3 regions of the Arthrobacter sp. 10L424 genome follow, and region 1 is predicted to be linked to each of the others. Evidence: riboswitches for the same ligand, from Rfam matches in the RefSeq annotation. Region 1 holds a riboswitch; each other region holds the start of a gene.
The links. A riboswitch is a leader RNA that binds a small molecule or an ion and turns the genes downstream of it on or off. The one in region 1 is predicted to bind S-adenosylmethionine.

Region 1 (7,038 bases):
CGTAGACGTCCGAGCCGGATTCGCCCTCCCGGAAGCGGTAGAAGAAGTGGCCGTAGGCGTTGCGGAGCTCCTTCTGGTCCTCGATCTCGCCGGCGATCTGGAAATTCGCCCAGTCCTGCTCCCGCAGCCGCGGCTCCTCGATGACCCGCTCGATCAGCGGACCGAGGTTGAGGGCCTCCAGGGTCTGGTAGGCCCGAAGGTAAGGGGAGACATACACGCAGGCCTGCTGGCCGTCCAGCAGCCGCCGGACCTGTTCACCGGCTGCCCGGGCCTGTTCCACACCGAGTTCGGTCAGCGGAATCCGGTAATCGGGCACCCGGTTGTAGATGGAAGTGTCGGCGTTGGCGGCGGACTGGCCATGCCGGATCAGAATGATTTTCCCGGGCGCACTCATAAACCCCAAGCATAGGGCCCGGCAGCGTCGCGGCCCCGATTCAGGCAACTACCGGCAACTGCAGGCAAGATGTAACCATGTTGGTTCCCTCCCGCCGCCGGCTGCGGCTTGAAATGTGGATTGTCCTGGGCTTGTCCCTGGGACAGTCGGCCGTGTATTCGGTGGTGCAGCTGCTGGACAAGATGACCAGGGCGCCGCTCGCCGAGGGGACCTCCACGCTGAACCGCTCGCAAAGCAGCCGCGAGTACTTCGACCTCACCTACCAGCTGCTGGACATCATCTTCGCCCTGGTCCCCGTGGTCCTCGTGATCTATTTCCTGACGGAAAACCGGCCGTCCGGCCACGGCATCACGGCCTTCCAGAGACTGGGCCTCAACTTCAACCGGCCCGGCAGGGACCTGCTGCAGGGCTTCGGCCTGGCGGCGCTGATCGGCATCCCGTCGCTGGGCCTCTACGCCGCCGGCCGCGCGCTCGGCATCACGACGGCGATCATTCCCAGCGCGCTGGACGCCTACTGGTGGACGGTGCCGGTGCTGGTCCTCTCCGCGATCCGGCACGGGATCGTGGAGGAAGTGATCGTGGTGGGCTACCTGCTGGACCGGCTCGGGAAGCTCGGCTGGTCCGTGCCTGCGGCCATCTTCGCCAGCGCCATGCTGCGGGGCAGCTACCACCTGTACCAGGGGTTCGGCCCGTTCATCGGCAATGCCATCATGGGCGTCATCTTCGCCGTGGTCTACACCAAAACCCGCCGGCTGATGCCGCTCGTGATCGCCCACGCCGTCCTGGACATCGTGGCATTCGTCGGCTTCAGCCTCTTTGGCAAGGCCATCGGCCTGGGCTGAGTGCGCACCAACACAAAGCAACGCGGAGTCACTTCGAGCCCATCCGGAGGCACTGGACGGGCGCGAAGTGACCCCGCGTCGCCTTTCAGAGCCGGCCGGGCCGCCGGTGCGCCGTTTCTGTATTGGCGTTAAAGTATTTCGGCCGTCATCGGTGGGTGACGTCATTGGCACCCGCTGATGGCGGCCGAAGTGTGGGGCGGTGAAACGTCAGATCGTGACGGCTCCGGAGGCCGTCTCGAACGTGACGGACAGGATGCCGGGGGTTCCGCGGGGAGCGATCCAGTTCACGGCCACGTCTTCCAGCGGCTTTTCCACCGGAACACCCAGCCATTCGGTGACGCGCTCGGCGGAGCCGGCAATCGTGAGGGCGGACATCTTGACCTGGCTCTCGTAGGCCTTCGACGGGTGGAGTTCCGGGTCGCCTTCCCACCTGAGCATGTACGGGACCTGGGGATCGGCGATGAGCCCGAGGATGCCGATCTGCTTCCAGACCAGTTCGCGGCCGTCCGGGAACTTGCGGTTGCCGTTGACGGCGGCGCGGCCGAGCCGCTCCTCGAACGGGGCCAGGTCGTCAACCTCGACGCACCAGCCCATCCAGCCGCCGCCTGCTTCGGAGCGGGCACGGACGGCCTGGCCGAAGGGGGCCTTGTCGGAGGCCGGGTGGTTCAGGACCTCCACGACCTCCAGGTACTTGTGTCCCGCGAGCGGGATGATCATGTTGCGGGTCCCGAATCGGGGGTGTACTCCGCCCTTCACGGCTTCGACGCCGAGGGCAGACGCAATTCGTTCGGTGGTGGCAGCGAGGCCATCTTGTTCACAGGCGTAAGAGACGTGATCCATGCGCATGACCTCATCTTGGCACTTTGTGATGCGGCTCTCAGCTTAGGCTCGCCTAACCGAGATGGGATGTCATTTTCGGGGTGCCCCCGAAGTGCTCTTTTCCGCGTCATTGCGCGGAACCAGGGGGCCCGGCCGGGCCAGCCGGCCGCCCGGCTTCATCTTCGTCACAAAGCTATCCAGAGCCCGGAACCCGTTCCTAGACTGGGGTCAGGTCATGAGTGCCAGCGCACAGCCCCGGCTTGCTGGCCGGCAACCCTCGTATCGCGGTGGGGTGCCCCGGGTGAAGACCTGGCCGTCCGGCGCCCGCCGGAAGGCAAGCGCGGCGCCAGAGTTGACCCGGGCCAAGGAGCTCCGGGCAGTCTGTGCCCAGTCCCCAAAGGAGTCTCCGATGTCCAACGCCTGGTCCTTCGAAACCCGCCAGATCCACGCCGGCCAGGAGCCGGACAGCGCCACCGGTGCCCGGTCGCTTCCGATCTACCAGACGACGTCGTTCGTCTTCCCCAGCGCTGAAAGCGCCGCCAACCGGTTCGCCCTCGCCGAACTGGCTCCCATCTACACCCGGATCGGCAACCCCACCCAGGACGCCGTGGAACAGCGCGTGGCCAGCCTGGAAGGCGGGCTCGCGGCGCTCTTGCTGAGCTCCGGGCAGGCCGCGGAGACTTTCGCGATCCTGAACATCGCCGAGGCCGGAGACCATGTGGTGGCCAGCCCCAGCCTCTACGGCGGCACCTACAACCTCCTGGCGCACACCCTGAAGAAGTTCGGTATCTTCGTAACGTTTGTGGAGGACCCGGACAACCTGGCCCAGTGGCGCGACGCCGTGCAGCCCAACACCAAGCTGTTCTTCGGCGAAGTGGTCTCCAACCCGCGCCAGGACGTCCTGGACATCGAGGGCATCTCGCAGGTGGCCCATGAGGCCGGGGTGCCGCTGATCGTGGACAACACCCTTTCCACGCCGTACCTCATCCGGCCGATCGAATGGGGCGCGGACATCGTGGTCCACTCCGCCACCAAGTACCTCGGCGGCCACGGCGCCGCGATCGCCGGCGTGATCGTGGACTCCGGCAACTTCGACTTCGGCGCGGATCCGGAGCGGTACCCGGGATTCAACACCCCTGACCCCACCTACAACGGCCTGGTCTACGCCCGGGACCTCGGCAAGGACGGCGCCCTCGGCGCCAACCTCTCCTACATCCTCAAGGCACGCGTCCAGCTGCTGCGCGACCTCGGCTCGGCGGTATCCCCGTTCAACGCCTTCCTCATCGCCCAGGGCATCGAGACCCTGAGCCTGCGCGTGGAGCGGCACGTCGCCAACGCCACCGCTGTCGCCGAATGGCTCGAGGCCAGGGACGACGTCGAATCGGTCGCCTATGCCGGGCTGCCGTCGAGCCCCTGGTACGAGCGCGGCCGCAAGTACGGGCCCAGGGGGACCGGCGCCGTCGTGGCCTTCAACATCGCCGGGGGAGCGGAGGCCGGCAAGCGGTTCGTCGACGCCCTGGAGCTGCACTCGCACGTCGCGAACATCGGTGACGTGCGCTCGCTGGTCATCCACCCGGCGTCGACCACGCACAGCCAGCTCTCCCCGGAGCAGCAGGCCGTTGCCGGCGTCAACCCCGGTCTGGTGCGCCTGTCCGTGGGCCTGGAGCACATCGACGACATCCTCGCGGACCTCGAAGCCGGCTTCCGGGCGGCCAAGGACGCCTAAGCGAGGTCAACGCCGAGTTTCCCCACCTTTGCGGGCATGAGGCCGGGAGTCGCCGACACTCCGGGGCGACCCGCCGCCCACGGCCTTCAAAAGTGGGGAAACTGCGGTGCTGACGCATGTGGCTGTCACACGGGCGTCACAATCTTCGCCACAACGCCGCCGCATTTCGTAAGCTCAGTGCAGGTCATGAGTGCCAGCGACAGCCCCGGCTTGCTGGCCGGCAACCCTCCTTTCGCGGCGGGGTGCCCCGGGTGAAGACCTGGCCTGCCGGTCAGCTGACGGTGGGCAAGCGCGAAGTTAGGTCCTCACATGACGATTGCCGTCACCCGCCAGGGTGCACCCGTAAACACGACCGCCCACGTCCAGGCCCCGGTTCCGGGTGATGCAGCCCTGGATGGAACGGTCCGGTACCTCCGGATTGGCGACCTGGACCTCGAATCCGGCGCCCGGCTGCCGGATGTCACCCTTGGCTATGAGACCTGGGGAACCCTCAATCCGGACGGCTCCAATGCGGTGCTGATCGAACACGCCCTGACGGGGGACACCCACGTCACGCGGGGTGCCGGCGAGGAACCGGGGTGGTGGGAGCAGCTTGCCGGACCCGGCGCCCCCGTGGACACGGACAAGTACTTCGTCGTCTCTATCAACATCCTTGGCGGCTGCTACGGCTCGACGGGACCCTCGACGCCGGCGCCGGACGGCCGGCCCTGGGGGTCCCGCTTCCCGCTGGTCACCCTGCGGGACACGACGGCGGCCGAAGCCAGGCTGGCGGACGCCCTGGGCATCCGCAGCTGGTACGCCGTGCTGGGCGGTTCACTGGGCGGGGCGCGGGCACTCGAGTGGGCCGTCAGCTACCCGGACCGGGTCCGGCGCTGCGGCGTGTTTTCGGTGGGCGCCAGCAGCACCGCCGAACAGATTGCCTTCGCCCAGGCCCAGACCCTGGCCATCAGGCAGGACCCCAACTTCAACGGCGGGGACTACTACGGCGGTCAGCAGCCGGAAGCAGGCCTGGCACTGGCCCGGCGGATCGCCCACATCACCTACCGCTCGGCCGCGGAGCTGGATGGACGGTTCGGCCGGAATGCCCAGGAACAAGAGGCCCCGCTGGAAGCAGGCTCGCTGGCCGGCCGCGGCCGCTACCAGGTGGAGAGCTACCTCGACCACCAGGGCAACAAGCTGGTCCGCCGCTTCGATGCGAACAGCTACATCGCCATCACCGAAGCGCTCATGAGCCATGACATCAGCCGCGGCCGCGGCGCCCTCACGGAGGCCCTGGCCCCGGCCACGGCGGAATTCCTGGTGGCAGCCGTCGACTCGGACCGGCTGTACTTCCCGGCCCAGTCCCGGGCGCTCGCCGCCGCCCTGCCGGGGGACGTGGCCGTCCACACCATCGAGGCGCCGATCGGACACGACGGTTTCCTGACCGAGATCGGCCAGCTCAGCACCCAGCTTCGGCAGAACTTCTTCGGCTAGGCGTACTTCGGCACTCTGCCGGACGGGCCGCGCCGGTCCGGCAGAACGACGTCGGGCCCGGACTGGCGCCGGAGGAAGGACCGGCAACCGCCCTGGGAATTTGCCTCGGCCGCCGGGAACTCCGCCGGCGAGCTCCGCACCCGCTGGCAGGACGCCGCTGTGCGCTCGCGCACCCTCGTGGGCGAGGCCCTCGCCGACGGCGGGACGGACTCGCTGGCACGCCGTGCATGGCCCGACGGCGGGGCGCCCAGCCTGCGGTGGATCCTTTGCCACATGATCGAGGAGTACGCCCGGCACAACGGCCACGCCGATTTGCTGCGCGAATCCGTGGACGGAAGCACCGGAGAATGAGGCCAGTTGTGCATTTTTGCAGATGCGCTCTGCACTAATGGCCGTTGAGGACCGGGGCTTGAGCGTCCATACTCGTTGAGAATGATGCCCGTGTCACAAATCACAGGTATCCATTGCCCAGAGGTCCATAGGGTGTCGACGGAGACGCCAAAGGAGTCGAAATGAGTACGCAAAACGCTGCCGCCAGGCGGCCGGAAGAGGAAGACGTCAAATCGTCCGGCCTCAAGAAAGTTGTAACGGCCTCCATGGCCGGCACCGTAGTCGAATGGTATGAGTTCTTCCTCTACGCCTCCGCGGCGACCCTCGTCTTCGGCAAGATCTTCTTCCCGAACTCCGGCACGGAACTTGACGGCATCATCGCCGCCTTCCTGACCTACGCCGTCGGCTTCGTTGCCCGCCCCATCGGCGGCATCGTCTTCGGCCACTTCGGCGACAAGTTCGGCCGCAAGCAGCTGCTCCAGCTCAGCATCATCCTGGTGGGCGTCTCCACCTTCCTGATGGGCTGCCTGCCCACCTTCCAGCAGATCGGCTACTGGGCTCCGGCACTCCTCGTCTTCCTGCGCTTCGCCCAGGGCTTCGCTGTTGGCGGTGAATGGGGCGGTGCAGTCCTGCTCGTTGCCGAGCACAGCCCCAGCAAGTCCCGCGGCTTCTGGTCCTCCTGGCCGCAGTCCGCCGTTCCGCTGGGCAACCTGCTCGCCACCGGTGTGCTGTTCGCGCTGTCCGCCACGCTGTCTTCCGCTGACTTCCTCAGCTGGGGCTGGCGCGTGGCCTTCTGGCTCTCCGCCGTGATCGTGCTGGTCGGCTACTACATCCGGACCAAGGTCACTGACGCCCCCATCTTCCTGGAGGCCCAGAAGGAAGTCGCGGAAGAGAAGAAGGGCTACGGCGTCGGCGAAGTGTTCCGCCGCTACCCCCGCGGCGTTTTCACCGCCATGGGCCTGCGCTTCGCGGAGAACATCCTCTACTACCTCGTGGTCACGTTCTCCATCACCTACCTGAAGGTCATCGTCCAGACGGACACCTCCCGGATCCTGCTCCTGCTGCTCGTGGCGCACGCAATCCACTTCGCCGTGATCCCCATGGTCGGCAAGCTCTCCGACAGCCTCGGCCGCAAGAAGGTCTACATGGCGGGCGCCATTCTGGGCGGCACCTGGGGCTTCTTCGCCTTCCCGATGATGGACACCAAGAACGACCTCATCATCCTCGCGGCGATCACCATCGGCCTGCTGTTCCACTCGCTCATGTACGCCGGCCAGCCGGCCATCATGGCCGAAATGTTCCCGACCCGGATGCGCTACTCCGGCGTTTCGCTGGGCTACCAGGTCACCTCGATCGTGGCCGGCTCAATGGCGCCGATCATCGCCGTCGCCCTGCTCAGCCAGTTCAAGTCCTCGACGCCGGTGGCCATCTACCTGCTCGGCGCCTGCGTGGTC
Region 2 (7,038 bases), on a different contig from region 1:
GGTAGGTGCGTCACGACAACGCGGCCGGTGGCGGCGCGCTGTTGCCCGCCCCATAATTTGTAGCTGCCTATAAACAATTATTAGGCATACCGAAACCATAGGCCAGCGTGCAGATTCGGTGCAACGCCGGCGCGTGAAACCGTGGGCCCGCCGGGTCAGGCCCGGACGGCCCGCCAGCTCTGTGTCAGGTAGGGGAGGGGGAGTATTTCGCCAGGGCCGTGGCCCAGATGTTCGTGCAGGTACCACTCGAGATTGCCCAGGACCTTGGCGCGGACCGCTTCGCTGGCTGCAAGGTAGTAGCTGCGGGACTTGGTCAGCTCCATGATGTCGGCGGTGCGCACGGGATCTTCCCAGCGGGTGAGGTGGCTCTCCAGCCCCCCGAATTCAGGGCCCAGCGGCGGCCTGAAGTGGGGTTTGTGGACGTCGCCGGCATGCATGATCCGCGAGAGCCGGTGCACCCAGGGAACGGACGTGTCCAGCTGGTTCCAGACGAGCCCCAGGACACCATGGGGGCGGAGGATCCTGGCGATCTCCGTGCTGGCCAGCACGGGATCGCACCAGTGCCAGGCCTGGGCGACCGTGACGACGTCGAAAGCCCCGGAGGGCAGACCCGTGTGCTCGGCGGTACCCTCGACGGCGGTGACGCCCGGAAGCGTCCTGCGCAGCTGCTCCAACATGTCGGCCGACGGGTCAACAGCCACCGTGTGCAGCCCGCGCCCGGCCAGCAGCGCCGTGAACTTCCCGGTGCCGGCGCCCAGGTCCGCGGCGTCCTTCGCCCCGGCGGGAATCAGCCAGTCGGCCGAGTCGTCGGGGTAGCCCGGGCGCACGCGTTCGTAGTGCTCCCCGCCGTCCTGGAAGCTCTGCCCGAGCTCCTGGCGCCGTTCCCCGTGCAGTTTGGGGCCACCGCGTGCCACGTGCGATCTCCTTCGGCAGGTCCGGATGGGTACCTTTCGAATTTACCGCACGCGGCAGGGGCTGCGATGCCAGGTTGGTTCCCCGCCCGGTCAGTCCTGGGTGCAGGGGGCCGCGCCGGCAGTGCCGGGCGTGTTGGGTGCCCAGTGCGGGTAGCTGCGGGTGTCGTTGGCCGGAACCCACCTTCCCGCGTCCACCACGTAGTCCCAGCCGAGGCCGGTCTGGCGCAGCTCCTGGATACCGGCGAGCAGACGCTGGGCGTCCTCCAGCCGGGACCCGACTCCGAAGCTGGCCCGCAGCGAGCCGGAGGGCAGCCCGAGCCGACGGAGCAGGGGGTGCGCGCAGAACCGGCCGTCGCGCAGCCCGATGCCGTGTTCGGCCGAGAGATACGCCGCCACCAGGCCCGCGTCGTAGCCTTCAACGGAGAAATTGACGACGCCGATCGTGCCGGTGCCGGCCCCGTTCCCCGGTTCGTGGCCTGCCGGCACGTCGTAGGACGCACTGTCCGCGAAGATCTGGTGAACGGTCACGCCGTCGATCCGGGCGAGGCCCTCGACGAGGAACGACCGGATGGCGTTTTCGTGCGCGTGCCACTGTTCCACGTCCAGGCCGGCGATGACCTGGGTGGCCCGGGCCAGGGTGGCGGCGCCGAGGACATTGGGAGAGCCGCCTTCATGCCGGGCGGGGCCGGTGGTCCAGCTGACCGTGTCAATCCGGGCGTCCTGCACGGCTCCGCCGCCGGCCAGGTGCGGCGTGCCGGCGTCGAGCCAGTCGGGACGGCCCACCAGCACGCCCGCGCCGAAGGGCGCGTAGAGCTTGTGCCCGGAGAACGCTAGGTAGTCGACGCCGTCCGCGGCGATGTCGATCCGCCGGTGCGGGGCCAGCTGGGCGGCGTCGACGACGATCCGGGCGCCGTATTCGTGGGCCAGGGCGGCCAGTGCCCGGATCGGCAGGATCTCTCCGGTGACGTTGGAGGCGCCGGTGACGGCGAGCAGGCTGACGCCGCCGTGGGCGAGTTCCCCGCGGAGCAGTTCCAGCGTGGCGGCGAGGGTGGGCGCGGCGATGACGCTGCGGTGCGGCACCCGCTGCCAGGGCAGAAGGTTGGCATGGTGTTCGATGTCGAGGTAGAGAACCTCGCCGGTGTGCACGCCGTCGACGACGGGCAGGCAGCCGGCCAGCAGGTTCAGGGAGTCGGTGGTGTTCCGGGTGAAGATCACGGCGTCGTCCGGGCGGCCGCCCACGAAATCGCGGACGATGGTGCGGGAGTTCTCGTAGACCGAGGTGCTGATCTGGGAGGCATAGCCGGCGCCGCGGTGGACGCTGGCGTAGAACGGCAGGATTTCGTTGAGGTAGGCCGAGACCACCGACAGTGCGGGCGCCGAGGCACCGTAGTCCAGATTGGCGTAGCGGACGTGGCCGCCCCGGATCAGCGGCGCCTGGATCTCGGCGCCCGTCACCGCGGCCAGCGGACGGCGGGCGATGGCGAACCGCGCATCGGGATGCGCTTGGCCGGCGACGGCATGGAGTTCGGGGGTGGCGGGAATGGTGGCAGTCGTCATGGGACCTCGCTTGAAAAGGACCCCACGTACCGGGGATCCGCGCTTGCCGGGTCCGTTCCGGACCGGCCAGGTCGTCACCCGGGGCACCCCGCCGCGAATGGAGGGTTGCCGGCCAGCAAACCGGGGTTTAGCGCTGGCACTCGTGACCTGTTTCGAGCCTAGGACATTCCCCGCCCGCGCGAAAAGGTGCTGGCTGATTGTGAAGCTGTTTGTTACGCGGGCGCTAGCACACTCGCTAGCACGCTGCGCTGGCTGCGGCGATGCCGGTCCGGGGCCTCGTCAGGAGCTGCAAAGTTGAACAGGTTCCCGGGCATCCGGCGCCCGGGCGGGCGGTGCCGCCGCAGACCGGATTTGCCGTCGCTGCGACCGCTTCGGCGGGCTCTTCGGCGGGTTCCCGGACTGGCCGGGCGGCGTCCCGGCTCGGGGCGGTCCGCTGGCTGCCGGTGGAGATGCTGAGGCCGAACAGGGCATCGAGGGCAGCGGCGTAGTCGTCCTGGCGCCCAAGCGCGGCGAGCTCCCGGCCGCGGACCGTCGGGGTATGGAGCAGGCGCCGGATCAGATGCCGGAGGGCGAGGTTCACGTCGTCAGCCGAGGCAGACCGGCCATGCTGTTTGCTGACGCGTTCCATTTCGCTGTGGAGGACCTGATGGAGGTGCTCGCGCAGGGCGACGACGGCGGTGTCCACGGCGCGCCCGGCTTCCTCTTCCTCGAAGTGGCGTGCCGCCTGCTGGACCAGGGCGCGGGCGCGGCGCAGCGCCGCGGCGTCCGCCGGGGGAGCAGCGCGGTGCACCGATTCCAGCGTGATGAGTTCGACGCCTGGCAGCCCGCCCACGCGGGGGTCGAAATCGTGGCTGGGAGCGAGGTCGATGATGGTGAGCGGACGGGCCGCACCCTCACGCCACCAGGTGAGGGCGGCAGCGTCGAGCCGGGCCCCCGAGCCGCTGCAGCCAATGAGGAGGTCCGCCCCCGCAACGGCTGCCGGCAGCTGGCCGGCGGAGAGGGCGGTGCCGCCCCTGGCCGCCACGAAGGTCTTCGCGCGGCCGGAGTGGGAGAAGACCGAAATGTCGGTACATTTCCGGTTCCGGAGCAGCTCCGCGACGCACGCGGCGTAGGCGCCGGTCCCGAAGAGAACGGCCGACGCGCCGGCGATTCCGGCCTGTTTGGTGCCGTCCCGCGGGCCTCCGGCGGCGGCAAGGTCCAGGGCAACGGAAGCGATGGATCTGCTCGCGCTGCTGAGTGCGGTCTGTGCCCCCACGTCCTTCGCGGTGCGGGATGCGGCCTGGAACAGCCTGCCCAGCCGTCCGCTGGTGGTTCCGGCGGCCTGCGCGTCCGAGAGTGCGCGCCGGACCTGGCCGGCGACTTCGCGTTCACCCACGACGACGGAATCCAGCCCCGCTGCAACGGCGAAAAGGTGTTCCGCGGCCGCAGTTCCCCGTAGTTCCTCGAAGAGGCCCGAAAGGCGGATCGTGGGCAGCCCGGAACCGAGATGGACCGACTCGAGGACGTCCGTGCGGGCGGCTGCCAGGCCCGCCTCGGACGGGACTTCGCAGTAGATTTCGAATCGGTTGCAGGTGGACAGGACCACGGAAGCGGCGACGGGCGAGCCGCCGGCGAGAAGCTGCGGCGCGAGCCCGGTGGCGGCTGCGTGCAGTGCGGCGGCCGATTCGGGCCCCAGGTCCCGGTACTTCGCCATGAGCACCAGTAGTACGGGGCCGATCCCGGCGGTGCCGCCAGTCCGGGCATGAGCTGTGTCAGACAAGGCTGCTCTCCTCCCAAAAAGATGCCCTACCTTGAGGCCGGCTGAGGCCGGCCGTCTTGGACAGCGTCGTACAGGGAGGTTGCGGAATCCTTGGGGCGGGTCCGCGGGTTGCTAGAGCAGGTCGTCCAGGCCGGGGTTGAGGCGCTTGAGGACCTCGGAGTGGAGGATCGAGTTGGTGGCGAGGGCGTTGCCGCCGAAGGGGCCGTCTTCGCCTTCCAGGGAGGTGAAGCGCCCGCCTGCCTCGGTGACGATGGGTACCAGGGCGGCCATGTCGTAGAGGTTCAGCTCGGGCTCGCAGGCGATGTCGACGGCGCCTTCGGCCACGAGGCAGTAGGACCAGAAGTCCCCGTAGGCGCGGGTGCGCCAGACTTCCTCGGTGAGGCCGAGGAACTCGTCGAGGTTGCCGCGCTGCTTCCAGCCGCCCAGGCTGGAGTAGGACAGGGAGGCGTCCGAGAGTTCCGAGACGTTGGAGACCTTCAGCCGGGTGGCGGCGGCCAGCGACCGGCCCATGTAGGCTCCGGCGCCCTTGGCGGCCCACCAGCGTTTGCCCAGTGCGGGGGCGCTTACGACGCCGACCACCGGCTCGCCTTCGTCGACAAGGGCGATCAGTGTGGCCCAGACGGGGACGCCGCGGACGAAGTTTTTGGTCCCGTCAATCGGGTCGATGATCCAGCGGCGGGAGCCGTGGCCGGAGCTGCCGAATTCCTCGCCGAGCACGGCGTCGCGGGGGCGGGAGCGGGACAGCTGGCCGCGGATGGCTTCCTCGGCTGACTTGTCGGCGTCGGTCACCGGCGTGAGGTCCGGCTTCGTCTCGATCCGAAGGTCGAGCGCCTTGAAGCGGCTCATGGTCTGGGAATCTACGGAATCTGCCAGTACATGGGCAAGGCGCAGGTCATCGTTGTAGCTCGAAGCGGGTTGACTCATGGTTCCAAACTACCGCCAAAGCGGGCGGGGGAGCGGTAGGCGGCACCGCAGCCGGCTACGAGACGGTGCCCAGTTCCTTGACGTCCTGTGCTTCCATCCGCGGGTCCGTCCCCAGCAGGCGGCGGAGCGAGGCGAGCCGGGCCGGGCCGGATTCGCCCGCGTGGCCGGCAGCCACCCAGGCGTCCACTCCGCAGTTGACGGCGCTGGAATCGTGCTTGCAGCCCCGCTCGCAGTCGTCGGTGCCGGGCTCGAGGTCCGGGAAGGACCGCAGGATCCGGTCCGGGTCCACGTGGGCCAGGCCGAAGGAGCGGATGCCCGGGGTGTCGATGATCCAGCTGCCCGCCGGGGCATCGTTGACCTTGAGGGCCAGGGCGGAGGACGACGTGTGGCGGCCGCGTCCAGTAACGGCGTTGACCCCGCCGGTGGCGCGCTCGGCGCCGGTCAGGGCGTTCACCATGGTGGATTTGCCGACGCCGGAATGGCCCAGCATGACGGTGACCTTCCCGTCGAGGTGGCCGCGCAGCTGCGAGACGGCGTCCTTGTCCAGGCGCGCGGACAGGCCGTCGTCGGAGCGGGCGTCGATGCCGGAGGCAGCGGAATCCGCCGTCTTGGAGATGATCACCGGGAAGGCAAGGTGCTGGTAATTGGAGAGGAGTTCCGCGGGATCCTTGACGTCGGCCTTGGTGACCAGTAGCAGCGGCTCGATGCCGGCGTCGTACGCGGCGACGAGGGCGCGGTCGATGAAGCCGGTCCGCGGCTCCGGGTTGGCGGCCGCCACGACGATCACCAGCGTGTCGGCATTGGCGACGACGGCGCGCTCGATCGGGTCCGTGTCGTCGGCGCTGCGCCGCAGGAGGGTCTTGCGGTCCTGGATCTTGACCAGCCTGGCCAGCGTGTCCGGTTCGCCGCTGACGTCCCCGACAAGGGAGACGAAGTCGCCCGCAACGACCGGGTTGCGGCGCAGCTCCCGGGCGCGGGCCGCGATGATCTTGCGCTCTTCGGGTGTGCCTTCGGCGACGACGGCGGTGTAGCGGCCGCGGTCCACGGTGATGATCCGGCCGGTGACGGCGTCGTCATAGGCGGGCCGGTCCTTGGTACGGGGCCGGGATCCCTTTTTGTTGGGGCGGATCCGGACGTCGGATTCGTCCCAGGAATCAGTGCTGCGTGCCACCGGCGGAGTCCTTCTCTGCTGCGGTTCGCTGCGCCAGCATGGCTTCCCAGAGTTGTGGGAAGTCCGGCATGGTCTTGGCCGTCGTCGCGATGTCCTCGACCTCGACGCCGGGCACTGCCAGGCCAAGGATGGCGCCCGCCGTGGCCATGCGGTGGTCGGCATAGCTGTGGACGACGCCGCCGCGCAGCGGCGCCGGGCGGATGACGAGGCCGTCGCCGGTCTCCTCGGCATCCCCGCCCAGGCGGTTGATCTCGGCCACGAGGGCGGCGAGCCGGTCCGTTTCGTGCCCGCGGAGATGGGCGATGCCGGTCAGTCGCGAGGGGCCGGTGGCGAGGGCGCACAGTGCTGCCACGGTGGGCGCGAGCTCGCTGGTCTCGTCGAAGTCGGCACCCTTGATCTCGGCCCCGCCGGTGACCGTCAGGGTGCCGTCCGTGAGTGTGACGGCGGCACCCATGGCCGTGAGGATGCCGCGCCAGAGGTCGCCGACCTGCGTGGTCTCTGCGGGCCAGTTGGGGATCCGCACGGTCCCGCGGGTGGCGAGGGCCGCCGCCAGGAAGGGGCCGGCGTTAGAGAGGTCCTGTTCGATCCGCTGGTCAAAGGCGCGGATCGGACCGGGGGAGACAACCCAGTGGTTCGGAACGGAGTCATCGACGCTCACGCCGACGCCGCGCAGCACGGCCACGGTCATGTTGATGTGGTCCAGGCTCGGCACG
Region 3 (7,038 bases), on a different contig from region 1:
TGATAGCGCTCAGCGCGAACTCCCCCTACTGGAATGGCGCCGAAACCGGATTCGAAAGCTACCGGACCCAGGCGTGGAACCGCTGGCCCGGGTCCGGCCCCACCATGATCTTCGGCAGCCTTCCCGTCTACCGGAGGGTGGTGACCCGGCTCGTGGAAAGCGGCGTCCTGATGGACGAGGGGATGGTCTATTTCGACGCCCGGCTGGCACGGCATCATCCCACCGTGGAGATCCGCGTCGCGGATGTCTGCCTGCGGGCCGAGGACGCGGGGCTGATCGCAGTGATCGTGCGTGCCCTGGTCGAGTCAGCGTCCCGGGAATGGAACGACGGCGTCGAACCCGCCCCGGTGCCGACCCTGCTGCTGCGGATGGCGGCCTGGCAGGCCAGCAACTGCGGACTGCGCGGGGAGTTGCTGGACTTTGGAACGTTCACTCCGGCCCCGGCCGCGGATGTGGTCTGGTCGCTCGTGGACTTCGTGGCCCCCGTGCTCGAGGAGCAGGGCGAGTTGGATCTGGTCCGCGAGGGCGTCGGCCGGATCCTGGCGGAGGGCTCGGGTTCGCAGCTGCAGCGGGAGCCGTTCCACGCGGGCGGGCTCGCCGCCGTCGTCGAACGGGCGGTCGAGGTGACCACGGAGGGAACCGCGGGCGACCAGGCTGACCAGGGGACGTCCCTGAGGCGGATCCGCCAGGGCTGAGCGGGCCCGCCGCCGAGTGCGCATTTCGCGGCAATGTGTTCAGGAAACACTGCCGCGAAATGCCAACTCGCGGAGGAAACCTAGACCTGCTTGAGCGCCTGGCCCAGGTCGCGGACCAGGTCCTCGATGTCCTCGAGCCCCACGGAGAGGCGCACCACGCCGTCACTGAGGCCGATTGCCGCGCGGCCCTCCGGCCCCATGGCGCGGTGCGTCGTGGTGGCGGGGTGGGTGATGAGGGACTTCGAATCGCCGAGGTTGTTGGAGATGTCGATGATCCGCAGCGCATCCAGCAGCGCGAAGGCGGCCTCCTTCGCCGAGCGCCCGGCGGACGGGGAGAGCTCAAAGGTCAGCACGGTGCCGCCGGCCTTCATCTGCCGGGCGGCCAGATCGTGCTGCGGGTGCGACGGCAGCAGCGGGTACTTGACCCAGCTGACCGCGGGCTGCTCCTCAAGCCATTCCGCCAGCCGCAGCGCGGAAGCGGAGGAATGGTTCACCCGCAGGGCCATGGTCTCCAGCCCCTTGGTCAGCACCCACGCGTTGAACGCCGAAAGCGCCGGCCCGGTGTGGCGCATGAGCTGCTTGACCGGGCCGTCGATGAACTCCTTGGTACCCAGGATCGCGCCGCCGAGCACCCGGCCCTGGCCATCGATGTGCTTGGTGCCGGAGTAGACGATCACGTCCGCGCCCAGCTCCCCGCAGCGCTGCAGCAGGGGAGTGGCAAAGACATTGTCGACGACGACGGTCGCCCCGGCGGCGTGCGCCAGGTTGCTCACGGCGGCGATGTCCACGATTTCCTGCATCGGGTTCGACGGCGATTCGAAGAAGACCGCCGTCGTGGGTTCCGACAGTGCGGCGCGCCACTGCTCCAGGTCCGGGCCGTCCACGAAGACCGTCTCCACACCCCAGCGGGGAAGGATCTCGTTGAGGATCACGAAGCACGAGCCGAACAGCGAGCGGGCCGCGACGACGCGGTCGCCGGCGGCCAGCAGGGCGCCGAGGGCCGTGAAGACGGCGGACATTCCCGAGGCGGTGGCGAAGCAGGCCTCGGTGCCTTCGAGCAGCCGGAGCCGTTCCTGGAACGTGGCCACCGAGGGGTTGCCGTAGCGGGAGTAGACGAAGCGTTCGTCCTCGCCGGTGAACGCACGCTCGGCGGCGGCCGCGGATTCGTAGACGAAGCCGGAGTTCAGGAAGATCGGCTCGGACGTTTCCTGGAAGCCGGTGCGGTCGAGCCCGCCGCGGACGGCCTGGGTGTCGGCGCTCCAGCCGGCGGCATCGGGGTTGAAGGCCACTTAGTGCTTTCCGAGGTTGGTGGGCAGGCCGCGGTTCTTCCAGCCGTTGACGGTGCGCTCCCCGTAGCGGTCCGGTTCGCCTTCAAAGCCCTCGAGGACGTTGTAGGAGGTGAAGCCGGCCTCCGTCGCGGCGATGGCTGCGGCGATGGAGCGGGCGCCGGAACGGCACAGGAAGACCAGTTCGGTGCCCGGCTCTTCGGGGGCCTGCTGTTTCAGCTGTTCCACGAAGCGCGCGTTGGGGATGCCGCCGGCGAGGTTCCACTGGATGAACAGCGGATCGTTGTCGGTCTCGTTGGTGTCCGGGATGCCGATGTGGGCCCATTCGCCCTCGGTGCGCACGTCCACCAGGATGGCGCCGTCCTCCAGCTTGGCCCAGGCCTCCTGCGGGCTGAGGTCTCCGGCGTAGCTCACGCGTGGCCCTCGCCGTCGAACTCCAGGTCATCCACGGCATTGGCGACGGCGGCATCGGCGCTGGCGATCGCGGCCGGCAGCACCACGGCCTGGGCCACGATGACGCTGCCGCCGTTGGACGTGACGGCCGGGCCGCCGTGCAGCACATAGCCCTCGGCCAGGGCGGCCGAGACGCGCTCGCAGAAGGCGCGGTCGTCGGGGCCGGTGAACAGGCGGTACGCCAGTCTCTCCCCGGCAGCGGGGACGGCGGGGGCCGGGGCTGGCACTGTACGGGGTGCTGTATCGGGGACAGCGGGGGCGGACGCGTCAGGCACGACGGATCTCCTTCTTTCACGCTTGCAGCTCGAATTGGTCGATATGCCGAGTATTCACCTGAGGCACCCCGCCGCGAAAGGGAGGGTTGCCGACCGGCCAGTCAGGGCTTGGCGCCGGTTCTCATTACTCACCAAAAACGTAACACCCGCGACGCCGGCCGGCACCGCCGCCGTCGTCATGTTAGGTAACGGAATCCGCCGGAGTGCGGGGACCCATCCGGCGGTTCCGGGGGGATAATGACGGGAGGTGAAGTCCCTTTACGCCGGATGAAATCAGGTGGCCGTGAACGCCTCGGATGCCCCTACAGTCGGTCCCATGCTGCATTTTGGGTGGTTTGTGGGCCACGGCTTCGGCGTCCAGGGCTGGGGAACCCCCGGCTACGGGATCGGCTATGACTGGAAGAAGCCGGCGCTGTACCAGGACGCGGTCCGGGCCTTTGAACGTTCCTGCCTGGACCTTTTCATCATCGAGGATTCCCTCACCGTCCCGGACACCTACGGCGGCAGCGCGGAAGTTTCCCTGGCGCAGGCGTCCTTCGCGCCGAAACACGATCCGCTGGCCCTCGTGCCGTACCTGTTCTCCGCCACGAGGCACCTGGGCATCGTGCCCACGATCAGCGCCTCCTTCTACCCGCCGTTCACGGCGGCGAGGCTGCTGGCCACCCTGCAGCACTTCTCGCACGAACAGCTGGGCTGGAACGTGGTGACCTCCGGCAGCGACCTCGCTGCCCAGAACTACGGCCTGGATCAGCAGATCGAACACGACCGGCGCTATGAGAAGGCCGAGGAATTCGTGGATGTGGTCCGCCGGCTGTGGCGCAGCTGGGAACCGGACGCGATCCGGGAGGACGCAGGCGGGGGCATTTTCGCGGACCACACCAAAGTCCACCCGATCCACCACGACGGCGAGTTCTTCAAGGTCCGCGGGCCGCTGAACACGGCACCATTGCCGGAGGAACCCGTGCTGGTGCAGGCAGGGGCCTCCCCGCGGGGCAAGGCCTTCGCCGGGGGCAACGCCGACGTCGCGATTGCGCTCGCCCGGGGAGCGGACGGGATGAAGGCCTACCGGGACTCCATCCGGGCGGAGGCCGCCGCCGCCGGCCGGAACCCGGATGACGTCAAGGTGCTGTTTGTCCTCAAGCCCACGGTGGTCGGCTCGCGGGCGGAGGCGGAGGACCTGCGGGCCCGGCGCCGGGACCTGACGCAGCGGGACATCGACAGCCAGCTCAACTCCATCTCCTACCTCTCCGTCATCGACTTCAAGCAGTTCGACCTCGACGCCCCGCTGCCGGAGCTGCACACCAACAGCAACCAGGGCACCCTCGACCACTTCACCAAGGCCGCGCCGCCGGGTTCCACGCTGCGCCAGCTCCTCCAGGCCCGCAGCGGCGGCGCGGGGGACAGCATCATCGGCACGGCCGAGGAGATCGCGGACTACCTCGAAGAGACCGGGGCGCAGGTGGGCGGCGACGGGTTCCTCTTCTCCGGGTTCGTGGACCCCGCGACGGTCCACGGCGTCCTGGACCGGCTGACCCCCGTGCTCCGCCGCCGGGGGCTGATACGGACCAGCTACGGCGACGGCGGCCTCCGCCGGAACCTGCGGGACTTCTAGCGCCATGACCGACCAGCCGGCCGCCGCAGCGTCCTTCCTCATCGGCACGGCCCGGCTGCACGCCCGGGAGGTCGCCGCGGCGGCCGCCGACCCCTCCGTGCGGGTGGTCCTGAGCGAACAGGCCCTCGAAGTGCTGGGCCGCTCCCGGGAGGTGGTCCAGCGGGCCATTGAGTCCGGGCACAAGGTCTACGGCCTCAACACGCTGCTGGGGTCCGGCCGCGACACGGCAGTGGCCGAGGAATCAATCCTCGCCTACCAGATCCAGGTGGTCCGCTACCACGACAGCGGCGTCGGCGGGCTGCTGGACGCCGCCGAAGCCCGCGCCACGGTCCTTGCCAGGCTGATCGGCTTCAGCCGCGGAGGCTCGGGGGTGCGCCCGGAGACGGCGCGTTTCTACGCCCGGCTGTTCAACCGCGGTGTGCTTCCCGCGATCCCGCGCGACGGCTCCGTGGGATCCTCGGACCTGACCCAGCTCGCCGCCGTCGCCGCCGTCGCCATCGGGGAGGGACAAGTCCTCTCTCCGGACGGGCCACCCGTCCCCGGCGGGGAGGCACTCGCCGCCGCCGGGCTGGAGCCCCTGGCCCTGGCGCCGGGGGAAGCTCTGGCCCTGGTCAGCGCCAACTCCTACTCGATCGGCGTGGGCGCGCTCCTGCTGGGACGGCTCCTGCGCCTGGCGGACCTGGCCGACACCGCGCTGGCGCTCTCGCTGGAAGCGACCGCACGGTACGACGGCGGCGGGAACCTCAGCCCCTTCTCCGCGGCCGTGCAGGCGGCCAAGGCCGTCGACGGCCAGGCTGTCTCCGCCGGGAACGTCCGCCGGCTGGTCCGCGGCGGCTGGCTGGAGCAGGACGGCCGGGACGCCTCAGTGCAGGATGCCCTGTCGTTCCGGGCCGCACCGCAGACCCACGGCGCCTTCCGCTGGCAGCTCCGCGCCCTCGAGGAAGCCCTCGAAGTGGAGCTCAACGGACAGGGCGACAACCCGCTGACCGACCTGGCCTCGGGCCGGATGGTGTCCGGCGGGAACTTCCAGCCTATGCAGCTGGCCCTGGCCTTCGAAGCCCTCCGGCTGGGCCTGGCGCACCTGGGGATCAGCAGCGAACGCCGGATCGCCAAGCTCTATCCGCCGCAGCGCAGGATCCGGCAGCAACACCTCGCCGCTGCCGGGGACGGCGCCGCCCTGGCGCGGGAGGAGCTCCCGGGCCTGCTCTGGTACTCGGCGGCCGGGCTGCTGGCCGAGCTGAAGACCCTGGCGGCGCCGGCCACGCTCGGGGCGCCCACCCTGTCCGCCGACGTCGAGGACCACTCCACGCTGGCGCCGCTGGCCCTGCAGCAGCTCGAACGCTCCGCCGAGGCCGCCGAGAAGCTCTTCACCATCGAGGCGCTGACGGCGGCCTACCTGCTGTCCCGGGCCGGCGACGCTACCGCTACCGGTGCCGGTGCCCGCGCCGGTGGGGGTCCCGGGGCGGCCGGGACCGGAGAGCGGCCGCTCGGGGCGGGGACGGGCGCCATCCAGGCACGCCTTGAGCGGGTGCTGGCCCACGGCGCCTCCGGCGGGCTGACGGCGTCCGCGCTGCTGGACGCGGCGCGCGATGATCTGCACTCCGCGCTCGCGGAACGTGCCACAGGGGAGGGGGAAAGCCATGACTGGGAAGCACACGGTCGCGGAGAAGCTGTCCAATGACGCGGATGCCGTCCTGGCCCAGGTGGGCGGCACCCCGCTGGTGCGGCTGAGAACGATCACCAAGGGCCTGGCCAGCGCGGTCTACGTCAAACTCGAATCGGAAAACCCGGGCGGATCGATCAAGGACAGGACGGCCCTGAGTATGGTCCGGGCAGCCGAGCGGAGCGGGGCGCTGCAGCCCGGCGCCACGATCGTGGAGAGCACGTCGGGGAACACCGGAATCGGGCTTGCCCTGATCGGGGCCCTGACCGGCCATCCGGTGGTTGTGGTCACGGGTGACTCGATTTCCGCCGAGAAGCTGGCCGCCCTGCACCGTTACGGTGCCCGGGTGGTGATTACGGACTGGGACGCGCCGTCCGGATCGCCGGAGAACGCGCGCGCGGTGGCGGCACGGATCACGGCGGAAACACCGGGGGCCTGGCGTCCGCTGCAGTTCGACAACCCCGCCAACCCGCAAGCGCACTACGACACCACGGCGCCGGAGATCTGGGAGCAGACGGGCGGCGCGGTCACGCATTTTGTCGCCGGGGTTGGCACCGGCGGCACCATCAGCGGCACCGGCCGCTACCTCAAGGAAAAATCGGCAGGCCATGTCGAGGTGATCGGCGCCGATCCGTTCGGCTCGGTCTACAGCGGCGGCCATGCGGGGCAGATCCTGGTGGACGGGGTGGGGAACACCTGGCCGGAGGCCGACTGGCCGAAAGCCTTCAACCGTTCCACGGTGGACCGCTTCCTGCGCATCCCGAACGACGAGGTCTACACGACGGCGCACCGGCTGCTGAACGATGAGGGCCTGTCACTGGGACCGTCCTCCGGACTCGCCGTGGCGGCCGCCCTTCGGGTGGCGCTCGCCGCGCCGCACGGCTCGGTGGTGGTGGCCATCGCCCCCGACGCCGGCAGCAACTACCTGAGCAAGGCCTTCAACCCGGTGTGGCTGGCCGAAAACCATATCCGGGTGGCGCCAGACGTCGCGGAGGAGCTGGCGGAACCGAGTACCGGCCGCCGGACCTAAGTACCCGGCGCCCGGGCGACAGCG

Region 2: it holds a riboswitch for S-adenosylmethionine, as region 1 does, so the genes downstream of both, AC1DC5_RS13975 (aminotransferase class V-fold PLP-dependent enzyme) here and AC1DC5_RS09845 (bifunctional o-acetylhomoserine/o-acetylserine sulfhydrylase) in region 1, are expected to answer to the same signal.
Region 3: it holds a riboswitch for S-adenosylmethionine, as region 1 does, so the genes downstream of both, AC1DC5_RS17000 (DUF1737 domain-containing protein) here and AC1DC5_RS09845 (bifunctional o-acetylhomoserine/o-acetylserine sulfhydrylase) in region 1, are expected to answer to the same signal.

Annotation. Positions count from the first base shown of each region.
Region 1 covers NZ_JBFTJH010000004.1:24,126-31,163, forward strand. Annotated here, with positions in the region: gene AC1DC5_RS09830 (histidine phosphatase family protein) at 1-394, opposite strand, end outside; gene AC1DC5_RS09835 (CPBP family intramembrane glutamic endopeptidase) at 472-1,236, shown strand; gene AC1DC5_RS09840 (VOC family protein) at 1,444-2,082, opposite strand; SAM riboswitch class IV at 2,287-2,402, shown strand; gene AC1DC5_RS09845 (bifunctional o-acetylhomoserine/o-acetylserine sulfhydrylase) at 2,408-3,781, shown strand; SAM riboswitch class IV at 3,964-4,079, shown strand; gene metX (homoserine O-acetyltransferase MetX) at 4,091-5,254, shown strand; gene AC1DC5_RS09855 (mycothiol transferase) at 5,270-5,605, shown strand; gene AC1DC5_RS09860 (MFS transporter) at 5,767-7,038, shown strand, end outside.
Region 2 covers NZ_JBFTJH010000008.1:15,555-22,592, forward strand. Annotated here, with positions in the region: gene AC1DC5_RS13970 (class I SAM-dependent methyltransferase) at 156-914, opposite strand; gene AC1DC5_RS13975 (aminotransferase class V-fold PLP-dependent enzyme) at 1,005-2,471, opposite strand; SAM riboswitch class IV at 2,506-2,619, opposite strand; gene AC1DC5_RS13980 (glutamyl-tRNA reductase) at 2,707-4,164, opposite strand; gene hisN (histidinol-phosphatase) at 4,342-5,154, opposite strand; gene rsgA (ribosome small subunit-dependent GTPase A) at 5,210-6,325, opposite strand; gene aroA (3-phosphoshikimate 1-carboxyvinyltransferase) at 6,309-7,038, opposite strand, start outside.
Region 3 covers NZ_JBFTJH010000011.1:125,477-132,514, reverse strand. Annotated here, with positions in the region: gene AC1DC5_RS17015 (glutamate--cysteine ligase) at 1-695, shown strand, start outside; gene AC1DC5_RS17010 (O-succinylhomoserine sulfhydrylase) at 776-1,984, opposite strand; gene AC1DC5_RS17005 (rhodanese-like domain-containing protein) at 1,985-2,395, opposite strand; gene AC1DC5_RS17000 (DUF1737 domain-containing protein) at 2,392-2,661, opposite strand; SAM riboswitch class IV at 2,723-2,838, opposite strand; gene AC1DC5_RS16995 (NtaA/DmoA family FMN-dependent monooxygenase) at 3,026-4,321, shown strand; gene AC1DC5_RS16990 (aromatic amino acid ammonia-lyase) at 4,326-6,002, shown strand; gene AC1DC5_RS16985 (PLP-dependent cysteine synthase family protein) at 5,962-7,014, shown strand.